3 regions of the Gluconobacter sp. ESL1110 genome follow, and region 1 is predicted to be linked to each of the others. Evidence: riboswitches for the same ligand, from Rfam matches in the RefSeq annotation. Region 1 holds a riboswitch; each other region holds the start of a gene.

Evidence for each region. Region 1 has a riboswitch for cobalamin ahead of AC3B6F_RS12005 (TonB-dependent receptor). Riboswitches for the same ligand answer to the same signal wherever they lie in the genome.
Region 2: it holds a riboswitch for cobalamin, as region 1 does, so the genes downstream of both, AC3B6F_RS10215 (DUF1636 family protein) here and AC3B6F_RS12005 (TonB-dependent receptor) in region 1, are expected to answer to the same signal.
Region 3: it holds a riboswitch for cobalamin, as region 1 does, so the genes downstream of both, AC3B6F_RS10115 (TonB-dependent receptor) here and AC3B6F_RS12005 (TonB-dependent receptor) in region 1, are expected to answer to the same signal.

Annotation. Positions count from the first base shown of each region.
Region 1 is NZ_JBYLUK010000009.1:25,619-31,410, forward strand. Features, by position in the region: gene arsC (arsenate reductase (glutaredoxin)) at 1-316, opposite strand, end outside; gene AC3B6F_RS12000 (ArsR/SmtB family transcription factor) at 307-639, opposite strand; gene AC3B6F_RS12005 (TonB-dependent receptor) at 1,021-3,063, opposite strand; cobalamin riboswitch at 3,374-3,580, opposite strand; gene AC3B6F_RS12010 (LysR family transcriptional regulator) at 3,661-4,569, opposite strand; gene AC3B6F_RS12015 (methionine synthase) at 4,762-5,790, opposite strand.
Region 2 is NZ_JBYLUK010000008.1:340,147-345,938, forward strand. Features, by position in the region: gene cobN (cobaltochelatase subunit CobN) at 1-1,899, opposite strand, end outside; gene cobW (cobalamin biosynthesis protein CobW) at 1,907-2,959, opposite strand; gene AC3B6F_RS10215 (DUF1636 family protein) at 2,956-3,348, opposite strand; cobalamin riboswitch at 3,469-3,702, opposite strand; gene cobU (bifunctional adenosylcobinamide kinase/adenosylcobinamide-phosphate guanylyltransferase) at 3,740-4,270, opposite strand; gene cobT (nicotinate-nucleotide--dimethylbenzimidazole phosphoribosyltransferase) at 4,331-5,392, shown strand; gene cobS (adenosylcobinamide-GDP ribazoletransferase) at 5,389-5,792, shown strand, end outside.
Region 3 is NZ_JBYLUK010000008.1:315,266-321,057, forward strand. Features, by position in the region: gene AC3B6F_RS10105 (ABC transporter substrate-binding protein) at 1-420, opposite strand, end outside; gene AC3B6F_RS10110 (ABC transporter ATP-binding protein) at 417-1,163, opposite strand; gene AC3B6F_RS10115 (TonB-dependent receptor) at 1,178-3,403, opposite strand; cobalamin riboswitch at 3,498-3,699, opposite strand; gene AC3B6F_RS10120 (TonB-dependent siderophore receptor) at 4,047-5,792, shown strand, end outside.

The DNA of each region.
Region 1 (5,792 bases):
TCACAACGAGCGGCCGGTTGATCAGGATCGGATGCGCCATCATCGCATCCACCAACTGTCCATCCGACAGCGATGGATCTTCGAGACCCAAATCTGCAAGTGGCGTGCCTTTTTCGCGTAAAAGCTGCTTCGGCGTGAGACCGGCGCGGACGATGAGCTGCAGCAGCAACGAACGTGCCGGCGGTGTCTTCAGATACTCGACGATGTGCGGTTCAATACCTGCATTACGGATCATCGCCAGCGTATTGCGCGATGTGCCGCATTCCGGGTTGTGGTAGATCACGACATCGACCGGATGGTCTTCGCTCAACAGCATGGCATCAGTTCCGCAATCAGTGGGGCAGACAACTCTTTGCGTCCCGCGCAGCAGTCTTTGACGAGAAATAATGTAAGCTCGCGCAGGGTATCGAGGTTAGCGCGATAGACAATCAGGCGGCTCTGGCGTTCCGATTTCACAAGTCCGGCGCGGGCAAGGGACGTCAAGTGCACAGACATGGTGTTCTGCGGCACGTTGAGCCGGCGGGCGATTTCACCCGCAGGCAGACCGTCCGGCTCGTGGCGCACGAGCAGGCGGAAAGCATCGAGGCGCGTGTCCTGCGCGAGCGACCCCAGAGAGGCAATGGCGTCGATTTTTTCCATATATCCAGAATGACGGATATAAAGATCGAACGCAATCGCTTTTTGATCGAATTATTAGTCCGCTTTTCCAGCGAGACATCCGACAGCAGACACTCCGGTATCTGACAAACTGAGCCACAAGACACCGTGCTGCTGATGTCCGCTGTCGGGAAAGCTATTCGTTCGCGTGTATGGCCGACATGAGGCGGAATCAGCCTGTCTGCTTGTCACGCGCTAAGCGGACTTACCAGTTTCGCCTACATCCCAGACATTTTCTCCGCAGGTAAACTATTCCGCAAGCAGACGTCGCGCGAGCATACGGAATCACTGGAAACTATTCGTAAGCGCCTACGATCATGCATGGGAGCGGAGTAAATGATCTTGATTACAAAAACTCGCAAATCAAAAACCGTACTGCACCGAAAATCGTGCGGAGATTGGCTCCAGAGGGTGACCCGTCGCTCCGGATTGTATCGCTGAAGTAGGTGTCAGCCGATAATCATAGGCATATTGCGCGGCGTAGGCGTGTGTGTTGAAGGTATTAAAAATGCTTGCTTCCAGTTTGAGGGTTTTTGTGAATCGATACCCGATGTTCAGATTAACTTCCTGATACCCTTTCGAACGCAGGCTGTTATCTTCAACCAGTGGATAGCCACCAAGCCATCGAACCTGCAGGCCACCATACCAAGGCCCACGATCCGCAATAATACCGAAAGACCACACAAAGCTGGGCGCATTCGTTACATAAGGACCGTCAATTCCGTAATCGGCCAGGTTTTTTGCCTGATAGCGTGCCTTCGCAATAGACAGGTCAGTATTGAACTCAAGCCAGGTAAACGGATTGTATTGCGCGGAAAATTCAACCCCTTGTCGCCGGCTGGCTGGACCGGGGGACGTCACACCCGCATCTCCGTCGTAACTGAGTTCAGAGTCGAAATCGATGATGAAGGCTGCCGCCTGCACATTCAGATGACGGAGCGGTGTTGTTCTCACTCCGACTTCTCCACTGACAGCAGATGTCATGAGCGGCACCTTGACCGAGCCCTTGGTAAACTCATCCGAAGCATAGGATCCGGACACGGACCGGAAGTCATTGGAATGAAAACCCCGTCCTCCGCTCAGATAAAACTCGGTTTTCTTCCATGGACCAAAAATCAGGCTTCCCTTGGGCTGAAAAAGCCACTGGTGTTTTCGCGTCAGACTGCCATCCACCAGATTACTGTCCGTGCCGCCCTGATAATCTTCACGCAGACCAATGACCATCCTGAACCACGGCAGCCAATGCGTCGTGTTCTGGATGAACAGGCCTGCCGAACCCAGATTGATGTCATCGGCATTACAGAGATAGGGAGCCGTTGCTTCCAGACTGGACGGACAGGATGACAGTGTCACGCGTTGCCGCGTATGTCGCCGATCCACATAGAGAAAGTCATACCGGCCCTGTACACCAATCTGCGTGTCTGTCCTTACCCGTCCGATCCGATCCTGCCGGGAGTAAACGCTGCTGCCACCAACGGTTGTGCGGTTTTCATCCTGCTGCTGCTGATCGCCATTCACCGGATCATCCAGATAATGTGTGAAATTATTCCACAATGTCAGACGGTCATGCGAGACAAACGCGCTCGTCACCCATTTCCAGGCGTCATCGGCCAGACGATAATGACCCGACAGGCTATATCTTTCTGAAAACCCTCCATCCGTCGGATCAAGAGAACCATATCGACTGATCAGCCCTTCACTATAGGCGGCTAAAGGCTGATCGTTCGTGGCGCGCCATTGCCCACGATAAAACATGCCCGTGACATCAAAGCCGTTGAGTGTATCGCCATGCGTATAATGAGTGGCCGCCTTAATGCTTCTGGCATTGTCAGGATATTTCCATGGCCCATCCGTATGAGAGAGACTGAAAGCGTTGATCCAGCGATCGCCATTCGCAAGATGCGTTGTTCCTCCCAAATAGGCGCGATAATCTCCCAGTGTCCCGGCACTCAGGGCAAGCTGTCGAGGCACATCATCCGCGAGCTTCATATGATCTGACCCAGCGACGCCGAAATCCCCTACATCCGCATGGAATGGTCCTTTGGTATAATCCACGCCTGACAGCAGTTCGGGAATGAGGAAGTTGAGGTCTGTATAACCCTGACCATGCGCATTGCTGACGCCGTTGATTGGCATGTCATCAACGAAGGTGGCGAGATCCGTACCATGATCGAGGTTGAAGCCACGCAGAAGGAACTGGTTGGCTTTTCCTTCTCCGGAATGAGACGTTACCACCAGGCCCGGAACAGCTTCCAATATCTGCCCTACGCGGTAAGCCGGACGGAGTTGGATCTCCCGGGCGGTAATGGATCCTTCGCTCGCCGTCTCCGCTCTCCCCAGAAGGTTTCTGCGGGAAGCCGTGACGTTAATCTGTTCAGGCGCAGCCGTCAGAGGCCGGGTGGACACAGGTTTCGGGTCGCTCGTCTTCTCGCTTTTTTTAACTGACGAGGCTTCTGGGGCTGTCGCAAGTGCAGCGTCTGGAACGAGGGAGACGCTGGCCAGAACGCACGAGAGACATAGTCGAGAAATGGGTGAACGCGCGTAGGACACCAGCATTCGAAAATGAAACAGATTTCCTGGTCCATTTTTCGTCTTTGAAAACAGTACAGTCATATGAGCCCTGCTCATTATGACAGGAGCAGGACAAGTGCCTGCACGCCCGATTTTTCAGAGAAAACCAGAATGCCAGACACTGCCGTCCCGGACACCCCGCCGGTGGTTGAAAACACGCATGGCAGGTCTCCTGACTCATGGGTCAACGCAGCCAATCTGTCTTCCCGGAGAGGGGTCTCTCCAGTGACATACAGGCGATTGGCAACTCGCCATTTACAGTTGCGGGGGCAGCGTCGGCATCACACCGACTTCCCTCTTAGCTCCATTCCACCTGCTGGCAGAACAAAGAACCATACGAAAATACCAAAACTGTAACGACCTTGTCGTGTCAATCCTGATATTGAATATTGGAACTTTTAAAGCTTCCGAATACTCTTCTCCCGAAATAGATCAAGCCTCTATGGTACGATTTTTCGAAATCGCAGCAAATTCTATAAAATGCCTAAGGTAATGAATGTCGTCGTCTGCTTCACGACGGCCGAGAAAGATTTGCTTCGCAATCCCGTTTTTACCCAGCCTAATCGCATGAAGGCCATAACGGGACGCATGTTCTTCTACCAGCCAGCGAGGGAGAGCTGTAACACCTCGACCGTGTGCAACCATAACCAGCATAATATCGGTCGTTTCAATCTGCTTCTGCTGACGGGGCGCGACACCCGCGGGCTGCAGAAACTGCGTGTAGATATCCAAACGCTCCGAAGGCACAGGATAGGTAATCAGTGTTTCCCCGGACAACTGCTCAGGCGTAATTGACGTCGCACCGTAAAGTCTGTGACCGCGGCCGACGACAAGCACAAGTTCGTAATCAAACACTGGCGTGAAAGTAAGACCCGGTTTGTAAAGCGGGTCCGGGGTCACAAGAATATCGATCTCGCTGCTCAGTAAGGCTCCGATCCCACCAAACTGAAATTTCTGCCGGACGTCGACATCCACCTTAGGCCATCTCTCAAGATAGGGCGAGACGACGTTCAGGAGCCACTGGTAACAGGGATGGCACTCCATTCCGATGCGCAATATGCCTCGTTCGCCATTGGCGAACTGCTCCAGTCTTTCTTCTGCAAGAGAAAACTGCGGAAGAAGACGATTTGCCAGGGCCAGAAGCCATTGTCCTGCCTGTGTCAGAACCAGAGAACGCCCCTCACGGCGCCAGATCTTTACACCAAGCTGGACTTCAATCTTGCGAACAGCATGGCTGAGAGCGGGCTGTGTCAGGTTTAACCGAACCCCCGCCGCTGTCAGGGACCCTTCCTGTGCAACAGCCTGCACGATCATCAGGTGGTTACGTTCCAGAATAGCCATATGTCCCGATCCATGATTCGGTTTTATTTAATCATGGATTGATATCATTTCTCTTCATAAGACAAAACTCTCTGCCAGAGAGTTGCGCCTACATCCGGGGCGATCTGGAAGCATTTGGCTGAGCAGAGAGACCGCAGGTCTTTGCCCAGCCATTCGTTATCTCAGATCATCAGGCCGCAGAGGCTGTACCCATTAGATCGAGAGTTCGTTGCGCAGAATATCGGCTCCGGCGCCGAGAGCATTCAGCTTTGCCCTGGCGACATGACGGGGCAAAGGCGCCATACCACAATTGGTGGAAGGATAGAGCTTATCCGCATCCACAAACTGCAGAGCCTTGCGAAGCGTATTGGCCACGTCTTCAGGGGTTTCAATGATGTTGGTCGCCACATCAATCGCCCCGATCATGACCTTTTTACCCCGGATCAGTTCGATCAGATCCATCGGAACACGCGAGTTCTGACACTCCAGAGAGACCAGATCGAGAGTGGATTTCTGCAACTTCGGGAAAATTTCCTCATACTGCCGCCACTCGGCACCCAGACTGTTTTTCCAGTCGATATTGGCCTTGATGCCATACCCGTAGCAGATGTGAACTGCTGTTTCGCATTTGAGCCCTTCGACGGCTCGTTCCAAAGCCGCAACTCCCCAGTCATTGACTTCGTCGAAGAAGACATTGAATGCCGGTTCATCGAACTGGATGATGTCAACCCCGGCTGCCTCCAGTTCTCTGGCTTCCTGATTGAGAATGCTGGCGAATTCCCAGGCCAGCTTCTCTCGGCTTCTGTAATGGCCGTCATGAAGCGTATCGATCATGGTCATTGGCCCCGGGAGGGTCCACTTGATCGGCTTTTTCGTCAGCGTTCTGAGAAACTTCGCATCTTCAACAAAGACTGGTTTTTCACGCCCCACAGCGCCGACGACAGAAGGCACACTCGCCTCATACCGGTTACGGATCTTGACCGTCTGGCGGTTTTCGAAATCAACGCCGCTCAGATGCTCGATAAATGTCGTCACGAAGTGCTGGCGGGTCTGTTCACCGTCACTGACGATATCAATCCCGGCACGGCTCTGATCGTCAAGTGTCAGGCGCAGTGCGTCCTGCTTGCCTTCGATCAGTTCCTCGCCCTGTAGTTTCCAGGGGGACCAGAGCGTCTCGGGTTTTGCAAGCCAGGAGGGCTTGGGCAGGCTGCCAACAGTAGACGTCGGGAAGAGTTTTGTCATGA
Region 2 (5,792 bases), on a different contig from region 1:
CATTCCGGATGCACGGTCCAGAATGTCACGCCGTAGGATGGCACCCCGTCGACGGTCCAGACCGTCGGCTTCCGCGAATTCGTCAATCAACTGCTCCAGTTCGGCCATTCCAGCATCAAGTCCCACCTTCATGACAGGTGGCGTCATGTGACCGATGGTGACAGCACCAAGACGCCGTTTGGCAGCCGCAGCCTCCCCTGGATTATTGACGATAAAAGGATAGAGAACAGGCAATGCGCCCCGCAGAACAGCAGGAGCACAGTCTTGCGATAGTGCAACGGCTTTTCCCGGTAGCCACTCCAAAGTGCCATGCGTTCCAAGATGAACCATCACGTCAATCTGGCACACCTGACGCAGCCAGAGATGAAACGCGACATAGGCATGACGCGGGGGCGTATCAGGATCGTGATACTGTGCCTTGCGGTCCAGTGCTGCGCCACGATCAGGCTGGACTGCGATGACTATATGCCCAAGTCTCAGGGCTTTCAGGCAGAAGCCATCGTCCTGAAAAGCGGCGTCGTCCTCTGGCTCGCCCCACGCGCTCAGAACAGACTGCCGGAACTGATCCTGCAGACTTTCAAACGCTTCTCGATACTCCTGAAGGCTGAGAAGCTGTTGGACTGGCTTGTTACATAACGAGTTTACAAACTGGGCCTTGGACCATGTTTCGGCGCCTCCGCAATTATACCCTTCGTCTTTCAGTGCCTCCACAATGGCACAGAGACTGGCAAGCGTGTCCAGGCCAACGGCGTGAGCCGACTGGCCTTCTGCGCCCGGATAGTCAGACAGGATCAAGGCCAGATGTCTGCTTTCAGGCTTGAGATGCCTCAGTCTTGCCCACGCATTTGCCTGGGCGACAACAGCCGATATGCCTGCCGGATAAGGATCATGCCTCGCTGCATCCCCGGGAGCCGTTTCTGACTTGAACGAAATAGGCCCTGCCAGAAGCCGCCCATCCAGTTCGGGAAGAACAACCTGCATTGCGAGATCGGATTGAGACAGGCCGCGTCCGCTCTCTTCCCATGACTGACAGGTTGAATTGGGTTGCAACACCTGAAGGACCGGCACATCCGCGTCGTCCAGTGGAGAACATCCGTCCTCTCCCCGAGCAGAAAAGAAGGTTGCATTCAGGATGATGTCGGGGCGTGACTGGGTCAGATAATGACGCAGGTATTCGGCGACGTCAGGATTTTTGAGAGAGGAAACATAGAGCACGTCTGCGGAGAGACCCGCCACCTCCAAGGCATCTGCCAGATAGTCGATGGGCGCTGTGTCCGCGGCAAGAAGATGGGCGCGATAGAAAACAACTGTTGCCCGCAAAGAGAGGTTGGGCTTTCCGGCGCGATAGAACCCGACAGATGGCACAGGCTCCGGCATCCCAGCCAAATCTGCGCAACATCCGGCAAGATATGCCATCAGAATCAGTGCACGGCGGGCGTTGTCCGGACCTCCTTCTTTCAGAAAGCTCGTGAGCCGTTCATGATCGGTCGCGTGAACATTGGACCATTCTTCCAGCCTTGCGTCCTGACGGGCATCTCCGGGTAACAAAGCTAGCGAAATGGACTTTCTGGCACAGGAGTTTCTGACTTCTTCCGCACCATATCGCCAGTAATCAATCCCCCCCAGAAGACGCACCACAACACAATGCGCTTCAGAAAGTGTCTGCTCGATATACAGATCGACGGACATCGGATGTCTGAGCCGCGAGAGATTGACCAGTCTCAGCGAGAAGCCAGCCCCTCCCTGGGACGAGGCGTTCAGCTTTTCGTAGGCCTGTTCCAGCGCCAAAAGATCACTGTCCGAAAAAGACAGAAACACGACGTCCGTTGGCGCATGGTCGAGATCCTCGGCCACGTCCTGATCGTCTATTCCATGTCGTTCGCGGACAAGCAGATGCATGACGAACTCAGACGCCCAGTAACGCGGCTTCGATGGCGGCACGATCCAGACCGGTCTGTCCGATCACGACCAAGCGTCCGTCACGCGTGCCGTCTGTCCAGGGCACATCGAATTCATGACGAAAGCGTGTTCCCACGCCCTGTACAGCCAGGCGCATTTTTTTGCCCTGTACTGCCACAAAACCCTTCATTCTCAGGATATCAAACGTGCCAGACACATCACTGAGGCGCTTCAGGACCGCATCAGCACTGACCTGCTCCGGCATGACAACAACAAAGCTCTCAAAATCATCATGTTCATGATCATCCGCTCCATCATGATTGGACGGTCGCGCCTGAAGATCATCTTCCGCACTGGCTGCAATTCCAAGTAAAACGGCCGGATCAAGACGTCCTTCCACGGCCCGCAATATTACGACCTTACGCGGTACAGCCTTGATGATGCCTGCCTCGACAGCATCCGCCTCGACGGTTTCCAGAAGATCGGTTTTGTTGAGAACAATCAGATCTGCCGCATTCAGCTGATCCTCATAGACTTCAGCGAGAGGATTATCGTGATCAAGAGACGGATCAGCCGCCCGCTGGGCTGCTACTGCAGCCGGATCATCGGCAAAACGGCCTGCTGCTACGGCAGGTGCATCAACCAGCGTAATCACGCCATCCACCGTCATGCGTGTACGGATATCAGGCCAGCTGAACGCTTTCAGGAGAGGCTTGGGGAGCGCAAGACCGGACGTCTCGATGACAATATGTTCCGGCGGATCGGGACGATCAATCAGGGCCTGCATGGTGGGAATGAAATCGTCTGCAACGGTGCAGCACAGGCAGCCGTTTGTCAGTTCGACAATATCTTCATCCGGGCAGTTTTCGATGCCACAGGAGCGCAGAATTTCTCCATCGATTCCAAGAGAACCAAATTCGTTGACCACAATGGCGATCCTGCGCCCGTTCGCTTGCGCCAGTAGATTGCGCAAAAGCGTCGTTTTTCCGGCACCGAGGAAGCCTGTGATGATCGTAACGGGAATCTTGCGACCGATACCTGAAATGGACTGGGACATCATGAAAGTTCCTGTGAGGCAGAAAGGGACGCTGGCAGACGGGCGAGGATCATATCAGAAAGAGAGGCCGGGCGCTTTGACGGCATGACCGTTCCCGTTTTTGAGGCTCGGTAGAGGCCCAGGAACGTCCGTAGGTCCTCGATTTTCTCTGGACCAAGTTGCCCCAGGATCAAGGTCCATTTTTCCGGCATCGACACAGCCGCGACGCAGCCGCGACTACATGTGGCCATACAGTCTACAGGCTGGATGCTGAAATTGTCTTTCTCGGCATGCTGGGCAAGTGCCTCGTAAAGCTGACGCCCCTGAACGGGATCGTCAGTCAGCGGCAATCCACGACGGCATGTTACGCAGACATGCAGGACGGGTCTGGTCTGAGGCAGGGTTTCTGCCATGGTTTCGTCTCTCTTGCAGCCCGGACGGGCATGACAAAAGGCGCAGTAAAAGGCCTCCGCACTTCGGAGGGGACGTACCACAACGGCGCGCCCTCACAGTCCGGGCACCCCGCCGGATCATGACACTTGGCTCTGATGGCAGGTCTCCTGACTTACGACCGAGACGCGTTCAGCGCCTCCTCTCCTGCCAGACCTTCCCGGACGTATTTCCAGTGGTCGCATGATCCGAAAGCCATGCTGGCAGGACAGATAACCGTCCACAGTTGCGGGGGCAGTGCCGGATTTGATCCGCAAGATCGCACCGGCTTCCCTTTTCATCCTCCTTTCGGAGGAACCATCACTTTCTTTCCTATCGCTGGTATTCTGGAGTGTCAAAAGCCTTGTAGGGCACCTACTTGAGTTTCAGCGATAACCCCGCAGCAACAAAGAGCACCTCGTCCGCGATAGCGGCAATCCGCTGATGCAGAAGACCCGCCTCATCCCGGAAACGCCGTGCCAGAGCATTGTCCGGAACAATTCCCAGCCCCACTTCATTGCCCACCAGAACGGTCTGATGCGCGCGCGCTGAGAGCGCGGAAAACAGGTCTTCTGTCGCTGCGCTTACATCTCTTTCATCCAGAACGAGATTGGTCAGCCAGAGTGTGAGGCAATCGACCAGAACAGGTTCCGGCCCTGCATTCCGAAGTACGTTCGCGATATCATAAGGTTCTTCGATCGTCTGCCATCCCAAAGCTCCACGACTGGCACGGTGTAAGGCGATCCTGGCGTGCATTTCTTCGTCGTAGGCACGACCGGTCGCCAGATAGATCCATGGCGCAGGCTGGCTAGTGACAAGGGCTTCAGCAACGCCACTTTTCCCGGATCGTGCTCCCCCCAGAACAAGCGATAATTGTCGCTGGCCTGTTGGGCCATCCGAATGCATCACGTCTTCTCCCGTCTCATTATCTTGCATGTGCCCGGATAACAGCACAAAAGACACCTCATGCCGACTGATGCTTTATTTTCCGTTCCAGACATTTCTTTCCCCAGCATGAAGGACCTCAGGACGGCCTGTCTGTCGCTACCTGAGCCAGATCGTGCCTGTAGAGACCGCATCAGGCAACGGGATGCCCTGCTGACCAAACCTCCCGGTAGCCTGGGGCGACTTGAAGAGCTTGCGCTCTGGCTTGGTGAATGGCAGGGCACGGACAGCCCTGTTCTGGATAAAGTCCAGATCACAATTTTCGCGGGCAATCATGGTGTTGTTCAGCGTGGCGTCTCGCCCTGGCCCTCGGACGTTACAAGCCAGATGGTTGCAAACTTTGAGCATGGCGGAGCCGCTATTAATCAACTTGCCCGTACTGCCGGAGCCGATCTGAACGTGGTTTGCCTTCAGAACCTGAAGGCAACGGAAGACCTTTCACAAACCGCAGCAATGACGGAAGAGGATTTTCTGTCTGCTGTTTCAGCCGGGTACAGAGCTGTGCCAAAGGACGCAGATTTGTTTTGCCCCGGTGAAATGGGAATTGGCAATACAACACCCGCCGCAGCTCTATGCGCGGCTCTTCTGGGCGGAACAGGCAAAGACTGGGCAGGTCGTGGGACGGGACTTAACGATGAAGGTCTCAAGCTGAAAGCAGCGGTCATTGATGAGGCCATCACGCTTCACAGGGGCACTCTGTGTGACCCATTAGAGGTCGCCCGCCGCCTTGGTGGATACGAGCTGGCAGCTATCATGGGAAGCGTTCTGGCCGCGCGTCATCATGGCATTCCCGTCGTGCTCGATGGATTTGTATGTACCGCGGCAATTCTTCCTCTTGTGAAGATAGCCCCGGAAGCACTTGATCATACACGTCTTTCCCATTGCTCCGCAGAAGCGGGGCACCGCAACCTGGCTGCATCTCTCATGCTGGAACCTCTTCTGGATTTCGGACTGAGACTGGGAGAAGCATCAGGATCAGGTCTGGCCATTCCGCTTCTGCGCGGCGCCATAGCCTGCCATAATGGCATGGCAACATTCGCGGAAGCTTCTGTTTCCCAGAAGTCCGCGCCCTCAACAGAATGAAACTCTGGCGAACCATTCGGGAAGATATTGCCTGTGGTGCAGGGTTATTGACGCGCCTTCCCTTGGGATGGCTGCGCGTCACGGGAGAGGAATGGTCCTTGTCCCGGTCGGTCTGGTGCTGGCCACTTATTGGCGCTTTTACAGGTGTTTTAACCGGCCTTGTTTTTCTGGGCCTATGCGCTGTTCATGTGCCGGTTACAGTCGCGGCAGTCTGGAGCATTGCAATACAGATCCTTCTGACAGGAGGCCTGCATGAAGATGGTTTGGCCGATATGGCTGATGGCTGTGGCGGCGGTTATACTGCAGAGCGACGACTGGAGATCATGCGTGATAGCAGGATTGGAAGTTACGGAGCATTGGCACTCGGGCTCTGCATTCTGATCCGTGTTACAGCACTTGC
Region 3 (5,792 bases), on a different contig from region 1:
CATGCAGCTCTCGGAGAGAACAAGTGTCGGAATACCCTGTGCGGCCAACGTCTCCGGTGTGACGTCCCCTCCCACGTGCATTCCGTAGTTCCAGCCCGCAAAGAAGAAATCCGTTCCAGCGTTCAGAAGCTGCTCAAGTGTTGGATAATGTGTAGCGATTTCCGGAAGATCGCCGAGTTCTTTCTCGAATACGGGTGTTCGCTTGTTCCAGCCAGAAATTCCGGTCACTCCCGTCATGAATGGCTGTAAGTGGAGCGCAAAAGCCATTTCTGCCATGTTGACATCATGAACGACGGCATGGGTTGGCCTATGCGTTATGGTTACTGGCTTACCGCAACTTTGGATCGTGACCGGATAAGAAAATGCGCTCTGAATACTCAGAAGCGTGCCCAGACCAAATGCTTTCAGACAGTTTTTCACGGCTGTATCGGTCTGAACAAAAGCGACACATGTCCATCGTCGAGCGTAACCTGATGCGCTTTCTGGTTAAATGCCAGCTCGAACATCGGCGAAAACAGAACCTTCCGGGACGCGTCATCCATAATCAGACGTCCCTCTCTCAACAGGAGCGTTCTATCTGCAAAATCAGGAACAAGAGAAAGATCATGCAAAACAGCAAGAATAGTCATGGGAAGCGTTCGAAGCAGGGTCAGAAGTTCTGAACGTGCGGATAAATCCAAATGATTGGTCGGTTCATCCAGCAGTAGGATACGAGGGGTTTGCGCCAGACAGCGCGCCAGCATAACACGCTGGCGCTCTCCGCCTGACAGGCTTCCCATGGTGCGCGGCATTAATGAACTGATACGACAATGATGAATGGCAGTCTGTATTGCGGCCTTCCCTTCAGTCGATGCTTCAATTCCTTGAAAGGGTAATCGGCCAAGAGCAACGTAATCAGAGACAAGAAACTCTGATGCAACATCATCGCTTTGGGACAACCATGCAATCTGCCGAGCGATTTCTCGCCGTGTCAGATTGTGGAGTGGTTGGCCAGCAAGTATGACGCAGCCACTGGAGGGTTTCAACAAGCCTGCCAGGAGTTTTAGCAAAGTGCTCTTGCCGGCACCGTTCGGCCCGATAATCGCAATATGTTCACCAGCCCTGACGGAGAAATCCGCCAGAGCCAAAGCCTCCTCGTATCCTAATCCTGTAGCCTGCAGCATGATGTCTGACACTGTCAGAAGCCGGCCTGAAGGCTGATGGAAAAGGATCGTGGGGCTCCGAGCATCACTTCGCTTGGATAGCTTGTGTCAGCCCATTGGATGAAGTGCTTGTTACCCACATTGTCAATCCGGCCATACACCGTGACACCACGATAAGCGTGCCATGCAGCAAAAAGATTAACCAGAGCATAATCTTTCAAACTCAGTGTGTTAGCATAATCTCCTTGACGTGCAGAGACGTATCTCATTCCTGCCCCAAGATCGACTGGCAGATCCGCGATGTGGGACCAGACACCCCAGAGATTGGCCGTCACCGCAGGAACATTCGGGACTTGATTGCCTGACGCATTCACGGATGCTGACGGATGGAAAGAGCCATATCGCGACCACGTGTATGCGACGTTTCCGGAGAGGCTCCAGTGTTTGCCAAGTGTCAGATCCCCCTGCCATTCCACACCACGAGATTTCTGCACCCCGGCCGTCGCAACGGTATCGACCCCTGTTGCGACCAGAACGCGGGTTCGCCGGATATCGTAGAGGGATAACGTCGAGGTCAGATGCCCTTTCCAGAACGATCCCTTGGCTCCTATTTCGCCCTGTCGAGAGCGGCTCAACTGACTGAACTGACCTTTGTTGACGAGGAAAATATTAGAGCCTGGTGGGTCCTCGGCGGTCGTATAAACACCATAAAGACTGATGTTGTCCGTCAGATCATAAACAGGACCAATACGGAAATTGGCAGGGTGGTAGGTGCCTTTGAAGCTTGTTCCCGCGTTAAAAGTCCCATTCTGCCTGTAATTCTGACGATCCAGTTTCAGCCAGTCATAACGGAAACCTCCTACAACCCGAAAGTTATCGCGGATTGTCAGCACATCTTCCATGAAGATACCGGCATCAACCATCGTTGTGGGTGACTTTGTGTAAGGATACTCGCCGGCAAAGCTACCCGTTTGCGTCCGTTCCGGACTGGCCAAAGAAACGCTGTCTGCATAATTAGCATCAGGAAACCCACGGTTTCGGATCAGCCGTACATAATAGGCATCCCCGCCGACCACGAGACGGTTTTTCATTCCAAAGAGATGGAAATCAAACTGTCCATCCACGGTGTCTCCAACCTGATGCTGGTTCATGTAAACATAGAACCGATCACGACCTACGCGTCCTGGAGCGATTGCGTTTCCGCTCGCATCTGTCTGGCCCGGGGTGCTGATATAGCTATAGGACTCAGCATTGTTCCATGTACGATTGGCATACACGACATAAGTTTTGTTATGAAAAGCTGTATTTACAGTGGGTTGCCACGTTAAATGCAGTGTGGGTGTTACGTTGACCGAACCTGCTTTGGCGTCCTTTGTATTGTAATATCGCCATAGCGAAGACCGGCTGACCCCAAGCCCTTTGGAGGAAGACAGCAAACCGCCGACCCCATCATGCACCTGAGAGAGTGGAACAAGAGGCGTTCCGTAATAGGTTGAAAGTCGATCCGTGAGATAGTCCACGCTCAGACGAGCTGTGAACTTTTTAGACGGATGCCAGAGCAATGTTGTCGTAAAATCGTTACTGTGCGGGTCGGCCCCTGCGACATACCCGTCTGAGGACGTGCGGCTGAAATCACTGCGGATTGCCAAGGTATCAGTGATGGGAACAGAGCCTCCAACACCTGCATTCCAGGTATTAAAGCTGCCATAGGACACAAGCGCATTCGCATGAGGACCATCGAATGCAGGGTCGCGTGTTCGCATGTCCACGGTCCCGCCCACAGCACCCTGCCCGTACAGAACGGATGATGGACCTTTAAGAACCTGAACGCTCTCTAGGTTAAAGCTGTTAAGTGGACGGTTCACCATGGTGGTTGGGCCATAATAGATCCCGTCCCGCAGGATCAGAACCTGATTTCCACTGAAGCCACGCATCATCATCTGGGCCGGACTTCCGGGGGAGCCGCCAGATGACACGCCCGGAGCACTATCGGCGGCCTCTTCAGCGTGAGCATAGCCCCGCTGCTCCATAACACTTCGCTGGACGACGTTGATGGTTGCAGGGTTATGCCGAACCGTTAGCTCAAGCCGTCCGCCAATTGCCGCTGTGTCTTTGAGAGACTGCATCCGGCCATGTGCGGTAATGTGCTCTTCTTTTACTTTTGTTTCGGTATTCCGAACGTCTTCCGTCTGGGCAAATGCTGGTTGGAACACAGTGAGTGCCGCGACAGGCAGGGCACCAACAAAACTCTTTTTCCTCATGGATAACGCAAACTTCACTCAACAATGCGTCACTACGATGAGTGAGAGAAGAAGACTCTCACTGCGTCCGGTGCACCCCGCCCTTCCGCTTCGTCTGTAACCATTTTCGATGGCAGGTCTCCTGGCTCGCGGATCAATGACAGGTCACAAACCTTCCCAAAGCAGATGCTTCAGTGGTCGGGCGTAAAAGCCTCTGTGTGATCTGTCTCACCACTTACAGTTGCGGGGGCAGCCACAGCATTTCACTGCGTTCCCTTTTCATCCCCTCTCGGGGAACCATCCGTGAGCAAGGGACATAACCGAAACTCCAAAACAGTCAAACATATATGTTATAACATAACAATATGCTTTTTGAATTAAATTTAGTTTTGGTATTGCAATATTGATGAAGTGAGACAAACCAGCGCAGCAGACCTGTTCTGAACGATTCCCCTATGGGGTATATATATCAAACATTTTCCAAGGTTTATGATCCCCCTGAAAACTCTTGGAAAATCGCTTCGCAACACCTCTATATTGAAAAAACATTTAACTTTCATATTGCTCTTTTTGAGAATGAGTATCATTTCCAAAAATAGTTCGCAGAAATATATGTAACATTCCCGCGAACACTCACTCTTGCTGGAGGTAGTCAGACCATTCCATGAAACCTGTCCTGTCGGGTTCCTTACCCCGGAAGAAGCTTTATCCTGCGTTGTTCACAGCTTTTTTGCTGTCCGGGTCATGGACTGGCGCATTTGCCGCTACGTCTGACGATACTGGGAAACCTGAAGACGGACATAAAAAACTCCTTCCCACGGCTTCGACCAAAACCCCTTCCGTTCACCAGGGCAGCAAAACACAAGCACATTCAAACGCTCAGGACGACAACGAGCCGCCCGGAAGCATCGAACAGCTTCTTGTGGAAGGTCACCGCAAGGATGCATCTACGGATGGGACCGGCACCTATACTGTCTCGGCTGTTTCTACGACCAAGATGCTGCTTAAGCCCATGGACGTTCCTCAATCCATCTCGGTGCTTAGTAGCCAGCAGATGAAAGACCAGAATCTCAATACGGTTGATGCTGCCCTCAAACAGGTCGCTGGTGTCAACGTCAACATGTATGGAGATGGAACTGGCGGATACACAGCGCGTGGATTTACTCTGCAGGCGCGGTATGACGGCGTTCCATCCATGGGGGGACTGACCCTCAGCCAGCAGTATGATCTGGCAATCTATGACCGTATCGAGGTTCTGCGCGGACCAGATGGCATGCTACAGGGCTCCAGCACACCTGGTGGTAGCGTCAATTTCGTGCACAAGCGCCCAACCAACGATTTCCAGGGAAATGCCTCGTTCTCTGCCGGGTCATGGAATAACTATCACGCCACACTGGACGTGGGTGGACCCATCGCACATTCAAAGATCATCTCTGCACGTCTCGTATTTGCAGGGACTGATCGCAATCAGTTCTACAACAACGCCTACGACCGTCGGTGGACGATTTATGGCGTAACAGATGTCCATCTGACCCGCCGTGACACACTGACTGTTTCAGTCACGTCCCAGACCAACGATACAACGCGCTATATGGGGCTTCCCCGTGCCAGCAACGGTGCGGATTTGAATCTGCCAACCAGTACCTTTGTTGGCGCTAACTGGGGGAAATCCGAAGTACCCATGACGGAAGTAGAAGCTCAACTCGAGCATCTGTTTTCACATGGATGGCGCGGGCGCATTAACTATCGGCACCGAACGGCTGATACAACGCTGCAATATGCATACCTCAATGCCTATAACGCTACGGCCCGAACCGGAAATTTTGTCGTCGCCAATACTCGGTATGACGAAACCAATGATGGCCTGGATGCCTATGTCACGGGGCCAGTGCATCTTTTCGGGCAGCGACATACCCTGATGATGGGCGCCAATTATGACCGCTACGTCTATGAAGGTGGCGGAGCCAGCGTAAATTCCCGCAGCTATGCTGCGCTGGGAGGAATTCCGCTGACGGCCTCAGGCTCTATTCCATCCCTTGCGCTTCCTACGATCAGCAATCGCTATTGGGAGCCCTCGACCCAGTGGGGCGTGTACGGCCAGGCACAAATCAAACCGATTTCACCTTTTGCTATTCTGATTGGCGGTCGCGTTAGTGGTTACGTCAGCAAGACGCGTCGTATTTCCCCAACCGTTGGCACAACCAGCACCGACATTGATCAACAAGGTATTCTGACCCCTTATATCGGCGGCGTTCTCCATCTGCGTCCAAACGTCACGGCTTATGTCAGCTATGTTTCTACCTTCTCCCCGCAATCAGCTTTCGACACAACGGGGCGCCTTGCCCCTGTTCGAGGCAATCAGCTTGAGGGTGGTATCAAGGGTGAGTTCTTTAAAGGCCATCTGGGCATG